DNA from 3 places in the Streptomyces sp. NBC_01013 genome. Region 3 is predicted to be linked to each of the others. Evidence: riboswitches for the same ligand, from Rfam matches in the RefSeq annotation. Region 3 holds a riboswitch; each other region holds the start of a gene.
What was found. Region 3 has a riboswitch for thiamine pyrophosphate ahead of thiC (phosphomethylpyrimidine synthase ThiC). Riboswitches for the same ligand answer to the same signal wherever they lie in the genome.
Positions count from the first base shown of each region.

Region 1 (4,296 bases), 1.9 Mb from region 3:
ATCTTCGTCGGCTCCGGCTGACCGGCTGCAGGCGTTTTTTCCGGGTGAGGGCCCGCCGTCCACTGGACGGCGGGCCCTCACTCATGTGCGGGGGAGGGCGGGCCGCCCGTGACGCCAGCACCCGTCAGCCCTGGTTGTGGAGGGCGGAACGCATGTGGTGATGGAGTTCCATGGCCCGGCGGCGCATCCATAGGATCCAGAGGCAGAACGCGGCCACGCCGACGGTGAAGACCAGCGGAAACACCAGCGAGCCGGTGCTCGCGCCGAGGACGAGCATGCCGACCGCGCTCAGACCCATGAAGCCCAGCCAGTACGGCAGCCACCGGCCACCCCGCTCCATCTTCCCCAGCTGATCGTCCACCAGCCGCCGCATCATCGCCCGCTCCTCGGGATCCCGCGGCACCGCACGATGCCGGATCCTGCGGTTGAGGCTGACGACCGCGCGGGGGTCGGCACCGGTGGCGCGGGCGGTTCTGCGGCGCTGAGCAGCGAGGACCCCGATGATCACAGCGGTGTAGAGCAGGCTCTGGGCCACCCATAAGCCCGGATGGTCATTCCGGCGGAACAGGGCGCTGAAGCCCAAGCCCAGCAAGAAGACCACGAGTGCCTGCCCGGCCAGGCTGTGATGGAACCAGTGCTTCACGGTGCGCACGACACGTACCTCCCAAGAATGTGGCGGAATGTCCCTCTCGGGTCCCGGATACCCCGCCCGGCCCGATCCATCGGCACCGTGGCCGGCCGCGTCGCCGCTCGCGTGCCGCCTTCACCGGGAGCCACGAACGGGCTCACCTGTGCGCGTACGGCCCGTGAGGGCCGGCCGCCCGGGGTGCGATCGGTCACTGTCCTGCGTGCGGCCGGGCCGTCGCGGGGCCGTCGCGGGGCCGTCGGCGGCGGCCCGATGACGGACCTCACCGCTGACGAGCACCGGCACCTCGGCGTGTCTGCGACACTGGAGGAACCATGCCTAAGCCCGGAGAACTCACTTTCGTCGCGCCCCGCGGAGCCAAGAAGCCCCCGCGCCACCTCGCCGACCTCACGCCCGCCGAGCGCAAGGAAGCAGTCGCCGCGACCGGCGAGAAGCCTTTCCGCGCGCAGCAGCTCTCGCAGCACTACTTCGCGCGGTATGCGCACGACCCGTCGGAGTGGACCAACATCCCCGCCGGATCGCGCGACAAGCTGGCCGAGGCGTTGTTCCCCGATCTGATGTCCGTGATCCGGCACATCAGCTGCGACGACGACACCACCCGTAAGACGCTGTGGAAGCTGCACGACGGGACGCTGGTCGAGTCGGTGCTGATGCGTTATCCCGAGCGCGTCACGATGTGCATCTCCTCGCAGGCCGGCTGCGGCATGAACTGCCCGTTCTGCGCCACCGGGCAGGCCGGGCTCGACCGCAACCTCTCCACCGCCGAGATCGTCCACCAGATCGTCGACGGTATGCGGGCGCTGCGCGACGGCGAGGTCCCGGGCGGACCGGCCCGGCTCTCCAACATCGTCTTCATGGGTATGGGCGAACCGCTCGCCAACTACAACCGCGTGGTCGGCGCGATCCGTCGGCTGACCGATCCGGAGCCCGACGGGCTCGGCCTCTCGCAGCGCGGGATCACCGTCTCCACCGTCGGCCTCGTCCCCGCGATGCTGCGATTCGCCGACGAGGGCTTCAAGTGCCGTCTCGCCGTCTCGCTGCATGCCCCCGACGACGAGCTGCGTGACACGCTCGTGCCCGTGAACACCCGGTGGAAGGTGCGCGAGGTCCTGGACGCCGCTTGGGAGTACGCGGAGAAGTCCGGCCGCCGCATCTCCATCGAGTACGCGCTGATCCGCGACATCAACGACCAGGCGTGGCGGGGCGACCGGCTCGGCCGGCTGCTCAAGGGCAAGCGGGTTCACGTCAACCTGATCCCGCTCAACCCGACGCCCGGATCGAAGTGGACCGCTTCTCGACCCGAGGACGAGAAGGCGTTCGTCGAGGCGATCGCCGCCCACGGGGTGCCGGTGACCGTGCGGGACACTCGTGGCCAGGAGATCGACGGGGCCTGCGGACAGCTGGCGGCATCCGAGCGCTGAGGCCGAAATCGGCCGTGTAGCCTGGGCTCGAAAGCAACTTCATATTCCGACAGGGGAGCGCCACAGCGCTGAGAGTGCGGCACCGAGAACAGGTTGGCCGCAGACCCTCTGAACCTCGCCCGGGTCATTCCGGGTAGGAAGTTCGGACCTTACTCAAGCTGTTGCGCCCTGCCCGCTTCCGGTTTCCGCCGGTGCGGGCAGGGCCGCGTCTCTTCCTGGTCATACCCAGGAGGAATCACATGAGCACCACCAGGAAGATCGCGGTGACGGCCGTCGCCGCCGCAATCGGCGCGACCGCGCTCACCGGATGCGGCAGCTCCGACGACTCGGCATCGGGTTCCGGTGGAACCCGGGGCACGGGCTCCAAGACCGTCACCCTCGTCAGCCACGACTCCTTCAACGCCTCCAAGGGCGTGCTGAAGGAGTTCACCCGGCAGACCGGTTACACCGTCAAGGTGCTGAAGAGCGGTGACGCGGGCGCGGCACTCAACCAGGAGATCCTGACCAAGGGCTCGCCGCGCGGCGACGTGTTCTTCGGCGTGGACAACACCCTGCTCTCGCGCGCCCTCGACAACGGGCTGTTCACGCCGTACGAGGCCAAGGGCCTCGACCGGGTCGCGGCCGACGTCCAGCTGGACGACAAGCACAGGGTCACCCCGGTCGACACCGGCGACATCTGCGTCAACTACGACAAGAAGTACTTCGCCGACAAGAAGCTCGCTCCGCCGCAGTCCTTCGAGGACCTGGCGAAGCCCGCGTACAAGAACCTCCTCGTCACCGAGAACGCCGCGACCTCCTCGCCCGGCCTCGGGTTCCTCCTCGGCAGCGTTGCCACCTACGGCGCGGACGGCTACCAGGACTACTGGAAGAAGCTGAAGAACAACGGCGTCAAGGTCGTCGACGGTTGGGAGCAGGCGTACAACGAGGAGTTCTCCGGTTCCGCGGGCGGCAAGAAGGCCAAGGCGGACCGGCCGCTCGTCGTCAGTTACGCCTCCAGCCCGCCCGTCGAGGTGCTGTACGCGGACCCGCAGCCGAAGACCGCCCCCACCGGCGTCGCCACCGGGACGTGCTTCCGCCAGATCGAGTTCGCCGGCCTGCTCGACGGGGCGAAGAACGCGGCGGGTGGCAAGGCGCTCCTGGACTTCCTGATCGGCAAGCAGTTCCAGGAGGACATGCCGCTCAACATGTTCGTCAGCCCGGTCACCAAGGGCGCGAAGGTGCCGGACCTCTTCACGAAGTTCGGTGCCACGGTCGACAAGCCGACGACCGTCGCCCCCGACGAGATCGCCAAGAACCGTGAGCAGTGGGTCCAGTCATGGTCCTCGCTCGTAGTGAAGTAGCGAAGACTCCCGCACGCGGACCGGGCGCGCGCGGGAAGGCCGCGCGCGTCCGGTCCCTGCGCGGGGGCGCGGTGCGGCTCGGTCTGATGGCCGTGCCCGTGGCGTTCTTCGCGTTGTTCTTCGCCTATCCCGTCGCCGCGATCGTGGGGCGCGGGCTCAAGGCCGAAGGCGTATGGCAGTTCGGCCGGTTCGGCGAGGTGCTGGGCCGGCCGGACATCCAGAACGTCCTCTGGTTCACGCTCTGGCAGGCCCTCGCCTCGACCGCGTTGACCCTGCTGGTCGCGCTGCCGGGCGCGTACGTCTTCGCGCGGTTCGACTTCCCCGGCAAGCAGGTGCTGCGGGCGGTCGTCACCGTGCCGTTCGTCCTCCCGACCGTTGTCGTCGGCACGGCGTTCCTCGCGCTGCTCGGCCGCGGCGGCTTCCTCGACGGGCTCTGGGGTGTGCGGCTCGACACCACGGTGTGGGCGATCCTGCTGGCCCACGTCTTCTTCAACTACGCCGTCGTCGTGCGCACCGTCGGTGGACTCTGGGCGCAGCTCGACCCCCGGCAGGAGGAGGCCGCGCGGGTCCTCGGCGCGGGGCGTTTCGCCGCTTGGCGCCGTGTCACCCTCCCCGCGCTCGGCCCCGCCGTGGCTGCCGCGGCGCTGATGGTCTTCCTGTTCACCTTCACCTCCTTCGGTGTCGTGCAGATCCTCGGCGGACCGGGCTTCTCCACGCTGGAGGTGGAGATCTACCGGCAGACCGCGCAGTTGCTCGACCTGCCCACGGCTGCCGTGCTGACCCTGGTGCAGTTCGTCGCGGTCGGCGCCGTGCTGGCCGTGCACGCGTGGACCGTGCGGCGCAGGGAGACCGCGCTGAAGCTCGTCGATCCGGCTCAGACGTCCCGCAG
Region 1 is NZ_CP108687.1:2,211,367-2,215,662, reverse strand. It holds gene OG538_RS09390 (phosphatidate cytidylyltransferase) at 1-21, shown strand, start outside; gene OG538_RS09385 (hypothetical protein) at 125-652, opposite strand; gene rlmN (23S rRNA (adenine(2503)-C(2))-methyltransferase RlmN) at 961-2,067, shown strand; TPP riboswitch at 2,109-2,225, shown strand; gene OG538_RS09375 (thiamine ABC transporter substrate binding subunit) at 2,307-3,407, shown strand; gene OG538_RS09370 (ABC transporter permease) at 3,494-4,296, shown strand, end outside.
Region 1: it holds a riboswitch for thiamine pyrophosphate, as region 3 does, so the genes downstream of both, OG538_RS09375 (thiamine ABC transporter substrate binding subunit) here and thiC (phosphomethylpyrimidine synthase ThiC) in region 3, are expected to answer to the same signal.

Region 2 (4,296 bases), 2.1 Mb from region 3:
GGCTCGGGTCGGGGGTGAAGAGCCATTCCAGCATCTCCTCGTCGGAGTAGCCGTCGTCCCTCAGGAGCGTCAGGGTCCCCGAAAGGCCCTTGACCACCTTGTCGCCGTCGATGAAGGCGGCAGGCACCTGGAGCGCCCGGTTCTCACCACGTCGTACGGCGATGAGCTGGCCCTCCTTGACCAGCTGGCGCACGCGCGTCACCTGGACATCGAACATTTCGGCGATGTCGGGAAGGTGGAGCCAGGCAGGGACGAGAGCATCGATCTTTGCGTCAATCTCGGTCACGGGGACAAGCGTGCCATCCCGGACCGACAGTCGGTACCCGGGCCGACCGTACGGGGGCCGTACGGCCGTCAGAGCGTGGCCGATTTCAGGGGAACGGAGGGGTCGGCAACCTGCTCGGGGGCGAGCTCCACGCCGGTTTCGACGAGTTTGCGTCCCTGCGCCAGATCGCGCGGACGGCCGACCGCCAGTACGGCGACGAGCGCGCCGTCGCGCAGCCAGCACACCGTCCACGCCGGTTCGGCCGGGTCGCCGCGCCACACCAGGGCGTCGGCCCCCGTGTGGTGGCCCGCGTACTGGACGAAGCGGCCGAACTGCTCCGACCAGAAGTAGGGCACGGGGTCGTAGACCGGGGCCGGCCCACCGCCCTCCGGGCCGGCGAGGGGGGCAGCGACGGCGGCGGCGACGGTCCGGGGGCCCTGGAGGGCGTTGTCCCAGTGGTGGACGAGCAGCCGCTCTCCGTACCTGGCCGAGGGGAAGGAGGCGCAGTCCCCGACCGCGAACACATCGGGGAGCGAGGTGCGCAGCGAGGCGTCGGCGGTCACCGATCCGTCCGGCCCGAGCTCGATCCCGGATCCGGCGAGCCAGCCCGTCGCGGGCCGGGCACCGATGCCGACGACGACCGCGCCCGCCGGGAGGGTGCGGCCGTCGGCCAGGACCACGCGGCCGGGTTCGATGCGGGCGACCCGTGCGCCGGTGAGGAGTGCGGCGCCGCTCTGGGCGTACCAGCCGGCCATGGGGGCGGCCACCTCGGCGGGCAGGGCGCCGGCGAGCGGGCGGTCGGCGGCCTCCACGACGGTGACCGCACAGCCGGCCGCGCGGGCGGCGGTGGCGAACTCGGCGCCGATCCAGCCCGCGCCGACGACCACCACGTCGTGCTGCCGTTCGAGGACCGGCCGCAGCCGGGCGGCGTCGTCCAGGGTGCGCAGCAGATGGACCCCGGGCACGCCCTCGGAACCGGCCAGCGTCAGGGGCTCGGCTCCGGTGGCGATGACCAGGACCTCGTAGGGGACGGGCCCGTCGGGGGTGTCCAGTTCGTGGTCGGCCGCGCGCAGCGCGGTCACATCGAGGCCGAGCCGCAGGGTGATGTCCAGCGCCTCGAAGTCGATGTCGAACGCCGAGTCCTCGGCCTTGCCGAGGAGGACCGCCTTCGACAGCGGTGGGCGGTCGTACGGCTGGTGCGGTTCGGCGCCGATCAGCGTGACGGGGCCGGTGAAGCCCTGTTCGCGCAGGGCCACGGCGGTCTGCACGCCCGCCATGCCCGCTCCGGCGATCACGACGCGGCGGCTCTGCCGCGGCTCTGTCTGCTGCTGTCCGGTCTGCTCGTCCACCAGCCCACCTTAAACACCTGACGTTGCGTCAGGAAGTCGGTGTCCGGATCATCGCTGCCGGACCGCATCGCCCGTGCCCTCGCCCGCGGCACCGGCGGCTCCCTTGCCGGGGGCGCGGGCCAGGGGTTTAGGGTGGCCGTGCACATCACTCGCGGGAGCCCTGGCGTACCGGGCTGAGAGGGAGGCTGGACGGCCTCCGACCGTACGAACCTGATCCGGGTCATGCCGGCGAAGGGAGGGGCTGGACGCCCATGCGCACACACCGTGGGAACGGGTCCGACGTTCTCGTCATCGGGGGCGGCATCATCGGCCTGGTCGTCGCCTGGCGGGCCGCACAACGCGGCCTGGCCACCGCGGTCGTCGATCCCGACCCGGGCGGCGGGGCCGCCCAGGTGGCGGCCGGGATGCTGGCCGCCGTCACCGAACTCCACTACGGCGAGGAGATGCTGCTCGGCCTCAATGTCGCTTCCGCCGCGCGCTATCCGCTGTTCGCGGCCGAACTGGAGGCGGCGAGCGGACAGGACATCGGCTTTCGCGCCTGCGGCACCCTGGCCGTCGCGCTCGACGCCGACGACCGCGCCCACCTGCGCGAGCTGCACGCTCTGCAACGCCGCTCGGGACTGGAGTCGGAGTGGCTCACCGGCCGGGAGTGCCGGCGCCTGGAGCCGATGCTCGCGCCGGGCGTACGCGGCGGACTGCGGGTCGACGGCGACCACCAGGTCGACCCGCGACGCCTGGCCGCCGCGCTGCTGACGGCGTGCGAGCGGGCCGGGGTCGTCCTCCACCGCCAACCGGCAAAGCGGCTCTCGGTCACGGGCGGCCGTGCCGCCGGAGCCGTGCTGGCCGACGGTACGGAGGCGGGAGCCGATCAGGTCGTGCTTGCCGCGGGAAGCCTCAGCGGCCGGCTCGCGGGCGTGCCGGAGCACGTCCTGCCCCCGGTCCGCCCGGTGAAGGGCCAGGTGCTGCGGCTGCACGTGCCCACCGCGTACGCCCCCTTCCTGTCCCGCACCGTGCGGGCGGTGGTCCGGGGCAGCCACGTCTATCTCGTCCCGCGCGAGAACGGCGAGCTGGTCATCGGCGCCACCAGCGAGGAGATGGGCTGGGACACCACGGTCACGGCGGGCGGTGTGTACGAACTGCTGCGTGACGCCCACGAACTGGTGCCGGGCATCACCGAGCTGCCGCTCACCGAGACTCGCGCCGGTCTGCGCCCCGCCTCCCCCGACAACGCCCCGCTGCTCGGCCGCACCGCGCTGCCCGGCCTCCACCTCGCCACCGGCCACCACCGCAACGGGGTGCTGCTCACCCCCGTCACCGGGGACGCCATGGCGCAGCTGCTGGCCGACGGCGTGCTGCCCGACGTGGCCCGCCCCTTCTCCCCCGGCCGCTTCTCGCCCGCCGCCGCCCCCGTACGTCAGGAGCAGCCCGTATGACCGACCCCACCGCGCTTCCCGGCTCCGCGAGCGGCTCCGGGAACGCCGCCGCGAACGTGTCCGCGAACGCCTCCGTGAACGTCTCCGTGAACGGCGAGGCCGTCGCCGTCGCGCCGGGCACCACCCTGGGGACCCTGGTCGCCTCGCTGACCGGCGCGCCCTCGGGCGTCGCGGCCGCCCTGAACGAGACCGTCGTACCCCGCGGGCAGTGGCCCACGGCCGCGCTCAGCGACGGCGACCGGGTCGAGGTCCTCACCGCGGTCCAGGGAGGCTGACCATGTCCGACGACCTCTTCCCGCTCGGCGGCGCCGCTTTCGGCTCCCGGCTGATCATGGGGACGGGCGGGGCGCCCAGCCTCGACGTCCTGGAGCGGTCCCTGATCGCGTCCGGTACCGAGCTGACGACCGTGGCGATGCGCCGCCTCGATCCGACCGTGCAGGGCTCCGTGCTCTCCGTACTGGAACGGCTCTCCATCCGCGTGCTGCCGAACACGGCGGGCTGCTTCACGGCGGGTGAGGCGGTGCTCACCGCCCGGCTGGCCCGCGAGGCGCTCGGCACCGACTGGGTCAAGCTGGAGGTGGTGGCGGACGAGCGCACTCTGCTGCCCGACCCCATCGAGCTGCTGGACGCCGCGGAGACACTGGTGGACGACGGTTTCACCGTGCTGCCGTACACGAACGACGATCCGGTGCTGGCCCGGAAGCTGGAGGACGTGGGGTGTGCGGCGATCATGCCGCTCGGCTCCCCCATCGGGTCCGGCCTGGGCATCCGCAACCCCCACAACTTCCAGCTGATCATCGAGCAGGCACGGGTACCCGTGATCCTGGACGCGGGCGCCGGCACGGCGTCGGACGCGGCGCTCGCGATGGAGCTGGGATGTGCGGCCGTGATGCTGGCGTCGGCGGTGACCCGGGCCCAGGAGCCGGAGCTGATGGCCGCCGCGATGCGCCACGCGGTGGCGGGTGGGCGGCTCGCCCACCGCGCGGGGCGGATCCCCCGCCGCCACTTCGCCGAGGCCTCCTCGCCGGTGGCGGGGCGGGCGGCGCTGGATCCGGAGCGCCCGGCGTTCTGAGCCCGGCCGGCGGGGGTGCGTGAGGGGGATCTCATGTCCGTGCCACAGCGCGGCCCGACCCCCCGGGGCGCGGCCCTTCCATGACGAGGGATCGCATGTCCCTGTCACGGGTCGGCTGCAGTAGGGCTGCGGCCAGTCGGTCGTGTCCGCGGTGCCTCGTAGACTCGGCTGCGTGGA
Region 2 is NZ_CP108687.1:6,162,666-6,166,961, reverse strand. It holds gene OG538_RS26860 (Rv2175c family DNA-binding protein) at 1-286, opposite strand, end outside; gene OG538_RS26855 (NAD(P)/FAD-dependent oxidoreductase) at 355-1,542, opposite strand; TPP riboswitch at 1,756-1,868, shown strand; gene thiO (glycine oxidase ThiO) at 1,866-3,047, shown strand; gene thiS (sulfur carrier protein ThiS) at 3,122-3,322, shown strand; gene OG538_RS26840 (thiazole synthase) at 3,325-4,119, shown strand; gene pknB (Stk1 family PASTA domain-containing Ser/Thr kinase) at 4,292-4,296, shown strand, end outside.
Region 2: it holds a riboswitch for thiamine pyrophosphate, as region 3 does, so the genes downstream of both, thiO (glycine oxidase ThiO) here and thiC (phosphomethylpyrimidine synthase ThiC) in region 3, are expected to answer to the same signal.

Region 3 (4,296 bases):
TCGTGCCGCTCGGCCAGGAGTGCACGCTGGGTGATTTCGAGGGCAATTTGGAAGAGGCACTGGGACGGATTCTGGCCGAGGAGCAGAACGCCGGCTGACGAAGGCGGTGCCCATGGCCTGTATGCCGGTCGAACAGCACACCTGCCGAACGGGTGAATCGCTCTCCGTGTCCGGGCACTCAGGACCTCGTCCGGCGGCGGTGCCCCCTGCCGCTTCGCGCGGATGCCGGAGCTCCGGAATCTGCGGCGAGTCCGGTGCGGTCCGCGGAGACGACCAGTGCCGCGAGCGCGGTGGTCACAGGTACCGAGGCGACCAGTCCGATCGAGCCGATCAGTGTGCGCACGATTTCCTCCGCCACCAGTTCGCTGTTGGCCACCGTCCCCACGCCGCTCTGGGCGATCGAGAACAGCAGCAGCAGTGGAAGCGCGGCGCCCGCATACGCGAGCACCAGGGTGTTGACCACTGAGGCGATGTGGTCGCGCCCGATCCTGATGCCTGCCCGGTAGAGATCCTTCGCGCTCATCGTCGGGTCCGCCTGGTGCAGTTCCCAGACCGCCGAGGTCTGGGTGACCGTCACATCGTCGAGCACCCCCAGGGAACCGATGATGACGCCGGCCAGCAGCAGTCCGCTCATGTCGATGTGCGGATACAGGCCGTGGATGAGGCCGGTGTTGTCGTCGGTGTTCCCGCTCAGAGTCGCCCAGCCGACGAAGAGCGAGCCGAGGAGCCCGATCAGCAGCAGCGAGATCAGGGTGCCGATGACGGCGACGGAGGTGCGGGCTGTCAGTCCATGGCAGATGTAGAGGGCGATCAGCATGATGGCGCTTGCCCCCACGACTGCCACGACCAGCGGGTTCGAGCCCTGCAGAATCCCCGGAAGGATGAACAGGGTCAGGATGGCGAACGACAGGGCGAGTGCCACCAGGGCCATTACCCCGCGCATTCTGCCCACGACGACCACGACCAGCGCGAAGATCCCGGCCAGCAGCATCAACGGGAACTTCCGGTTCACATCGGTGACGGAGTACTGGAGGTCATGGGGCGCGTCGGGGGCGTAGGCGACGACCACCCCCTGCCCGTCCCGTAGTTGCCGGGGCGCGTCGGGCTGGACGACCTCGACGAACTTCCGGCCCTTGTCCTGCCCGCTCGTGATCTCGACGGTGGCCTTCTTGCAGAGGGCGGCCCCTTCGGCCCGCTCGCCCGTGGGCGGTGCGGTCTCAACGCTGAGGGGCAGCTGGGAGGCGTTCACGTCCTTGCAGTCGACTCTGTCGATGTTCACCACCTTGCCCTGTTGGGTCTGCCGGTCGAAGCCGACACCGGTGCGCTCGTGCGCCGGCGCACCACCGGGCCAGAGGACCACGAGCCCGACGACGACCGCGGCCGCGAACGGAATCAGCACGGCGGCGATCACCTTGCGCAGATGGCCGGAGACGGGAGCGGCGGGCCCGTGGCTGTGCGTGTGCGCGTGCTGATGGGCCTGTGTTTCGAAGTCGCTATGAGGGGACGTCACCGGCCGATCATCGCAACTACGGAAGGGCCCTCTGTTCAGTCGGCCGATGAGGGCGCTAGCGTGGTGGCACCTTTGCACACGCGGGAGCTCGGAGCACCGGGCTGAGAGGGCGCTGATCTCCGTACGTCCGTACGGGACTCGCTGCGCCGACCGCCGAACCTGTTACCGGGTAATGCCGGCGTAGGGAGTAGGTCTCATGACCACATCGGACACGCGCACGCCTGCCTCGAATGAGAACGACGAGGCCGGAAAGTCCATCGGATGGCACAAGGGGTACGTCCAGGGCTCACGCCCGGACCTCCGGGTGCCGGTCCGTCAGGTGCACCTCACCAACGGCAAGGACGTGACGCTGTACGACACGTCGGGGCCGTACACCGATCCCTCGACCGAGACGGACGTCCGCCGGGGACTGGCGCCGTTGCGGGAGAACTGGATCATCGCCCGCGGCGACACCGAGGAGTACACGGGCCGTCCCGCACGCCCGGAGGACGACGGGCTGAAGCACACGTCACCGCGCGGTGGGCTGCGCAATCTGGACGCCGTCTTCCCCGGCCGTCCCCGACAGCCCCGGCGCAGCCGGGACGGGCGCCCCGTCACCCAGCTCGCGTACGCCCGGCGGGGCGAGGTGACCCCGGAGATGGAGTACGTGGCGATCCGGGAGAACGTCGAGCCCGAGACCGTGCGCGAAGAGATCGCCGCGGGCCGGGCCGTTCTGCCGGCCAACGTCAACCACCCGGAGATCGAGCCGATGATCATCGGCAAGCGGTTCCTGGTGAAGGTGAACGCCAACATCGGCAACTCCGCGGTCTCGTCCTCCATCGAGGAGGAGGTGGACAAGATGACCTGGGCGACCAAGTGGGGCGCCGACACGGTCATGGATCTGTCCACCGGCCGCAACATTCACACCACCCGTGAGTGGGTTCTTCGCAACTCCCCGGTGCCGATCGGCACCGTGCCGCTCTACCAGGCACTCGAGAAGGTGGACGGCAGGGCGGAGGAGCTGACCTGGGAGATCTACAAGGACACCGTCATCGAGCAGGCCGAGCAGGGCGTCGACTACATGACGGTTCACGCCGGCGTGCGCCTGCCGTACGTGCCGCTGACGGCGCGCCGCAAGACCGGCATCGTCTCCCGGGGCGGCTCGATCATGGCGGCGTGGTGCCTCGCGCACCACACGGAGTCGTTCCTCTACGAGAACTTCGAGGAGCTCTGCGAGATCCTTGCCTCGTACGACGTGACGTACTCCCTGGGCGACGGGCTGCGGCCCGGGTCGATCGCGGACGCCAACGACGAGGCCCAGTTCGCGGAGCTGCGTACGCTCGGCGAGCTGAACGCGGTCGCCAAGCGGTTCGGGGTCCAGACCATGATCGAGGGTCCCGGACACGTTCCGATGCACAAGATCAAGGAGAACATCGACCTCCAGCAGGAGATCTGCGAGGAGGCGCCGTTCTACACCCTCGGCCCCCTGACGACCGATGTGGCGCCGGCGTACGACCACATCACCTCGGGCATCGGTGCGGCGATGATCGCCTGGTGGGGTACGGCGATGCTCTGCTACGTGACGCCCAAGGAGCACCTCGGTCTTCCTGACCGGGACGACGTGAAGACCGGGGTCATCACCTACAAGATCGCGGCCCATGCGGCTGACCTGGCCAAGGGCCACCCGGGGGCGCAGGAGTGGGACGACGCGCTGTCGGACGCCCGGTTCGAGTTCCGATGGGAGGACCAGTTCAATCTGGCCCTCGACCCGGACACCGCACGGGAGTTCCATGACGAGACGCTGCCGGCCGAACCGGCGAAGACGGCGCACTTCTGCTCGATGTGCGGCCCGAAGTTCTGCTCGATGAAGATCTCCCAGGACATCCGGCGCGAGCACGGCGGTTCACAGGCGGAGATCGAGGCGGGGATGGCGGAGAAGTCCAAGGAGTTCGCGGAGGCGGGCAACCGGGTCTATCTGCCCATCGCGGAGTAGGTCCCGGAGCTCGGGAGGCCCTGCGACGGGCCTCCCGAGCCCCTGAACCCGTCAGTCCAGCTCGTGTTCGGGTCCCCCGAAGTCGGGACTGGTGAAGTCCGGACTGGTGAACGTCGGGCGGGGCGCGGCGGCCGGGCCGTCGTCCGGGCTGGAGAAGTCCGGCCTGCTGTAGCCGATCTTCGGGATGCGGTTGGCCGAGCGGTGCGGGATGCGCGCGGCGGGGGCGGCCCCCGGGTCGGCGAGTGCGTCCCTCAGGAACGGCAGGATCCCGCGTTCCAGCAGGGCGTGCCGCCAGGCCTCCCTGGCGCGGGCCACGTCCTCCGGCAGCTCCTCACCCTGCTCCTCGTCGGCCGGCGAGGTCGAGCCGTTGCGCAGAGCGGTGAGGAGAAGACCGACCGCGGCGACGAGGATCGCGGCCGCCGTGGCCGCCGTGAAGAACCAGCCCGCGCCCACCATGGTGTCCGCGAACGAGGGAGGCGGGTCGAGCGCCTTGAGGATGTAGCCGATGAGCAGGAAGATCACCGCGGCCGTACCTGCCAGCATCGGGGCCAGCACGGTGATGACGGCTCCTATGCCGGCGCCCGACTGGTGGGCGCCGGACTGGCCCGTGTCGGGTTCACCGCCCTCGTCCCGGGCGGCCGCAGCGCGGATCTCCTCGCGAGCCTTCACGTAGTGCTCGTACTCGGTGGCCGCAGCCGCCGTGATCAGCGCCGTGGCGGCCATCGCCATGGTGCGCAACTGCACCGGGTTGAGCCGTTCTCCGACAGCGGCCAGATCCGGTCGTTCATGGGCGTGACGCAGTGCGTCGTCGAGG
Region 3 is NZ_CP108687.1:4,111,886-4,116,181, reverse strand. It holds gene OG538_RS17805 (SsgA family sporulation/cell division regulator) at 1-98, shown strand, start outside; gene OG538_RS17800 (YibE/F family protein) at 179-1,510, opposite strand; TPP riboswitch at 1,581-1,714, shown strand; gene thiC (phosphomethylpyrimidine synthase ThiC) at 1,707-3,482, shown strand; gene OG538_RS17790 (hypothetical protein) at 3,534-4,296, opposite strand, start outside.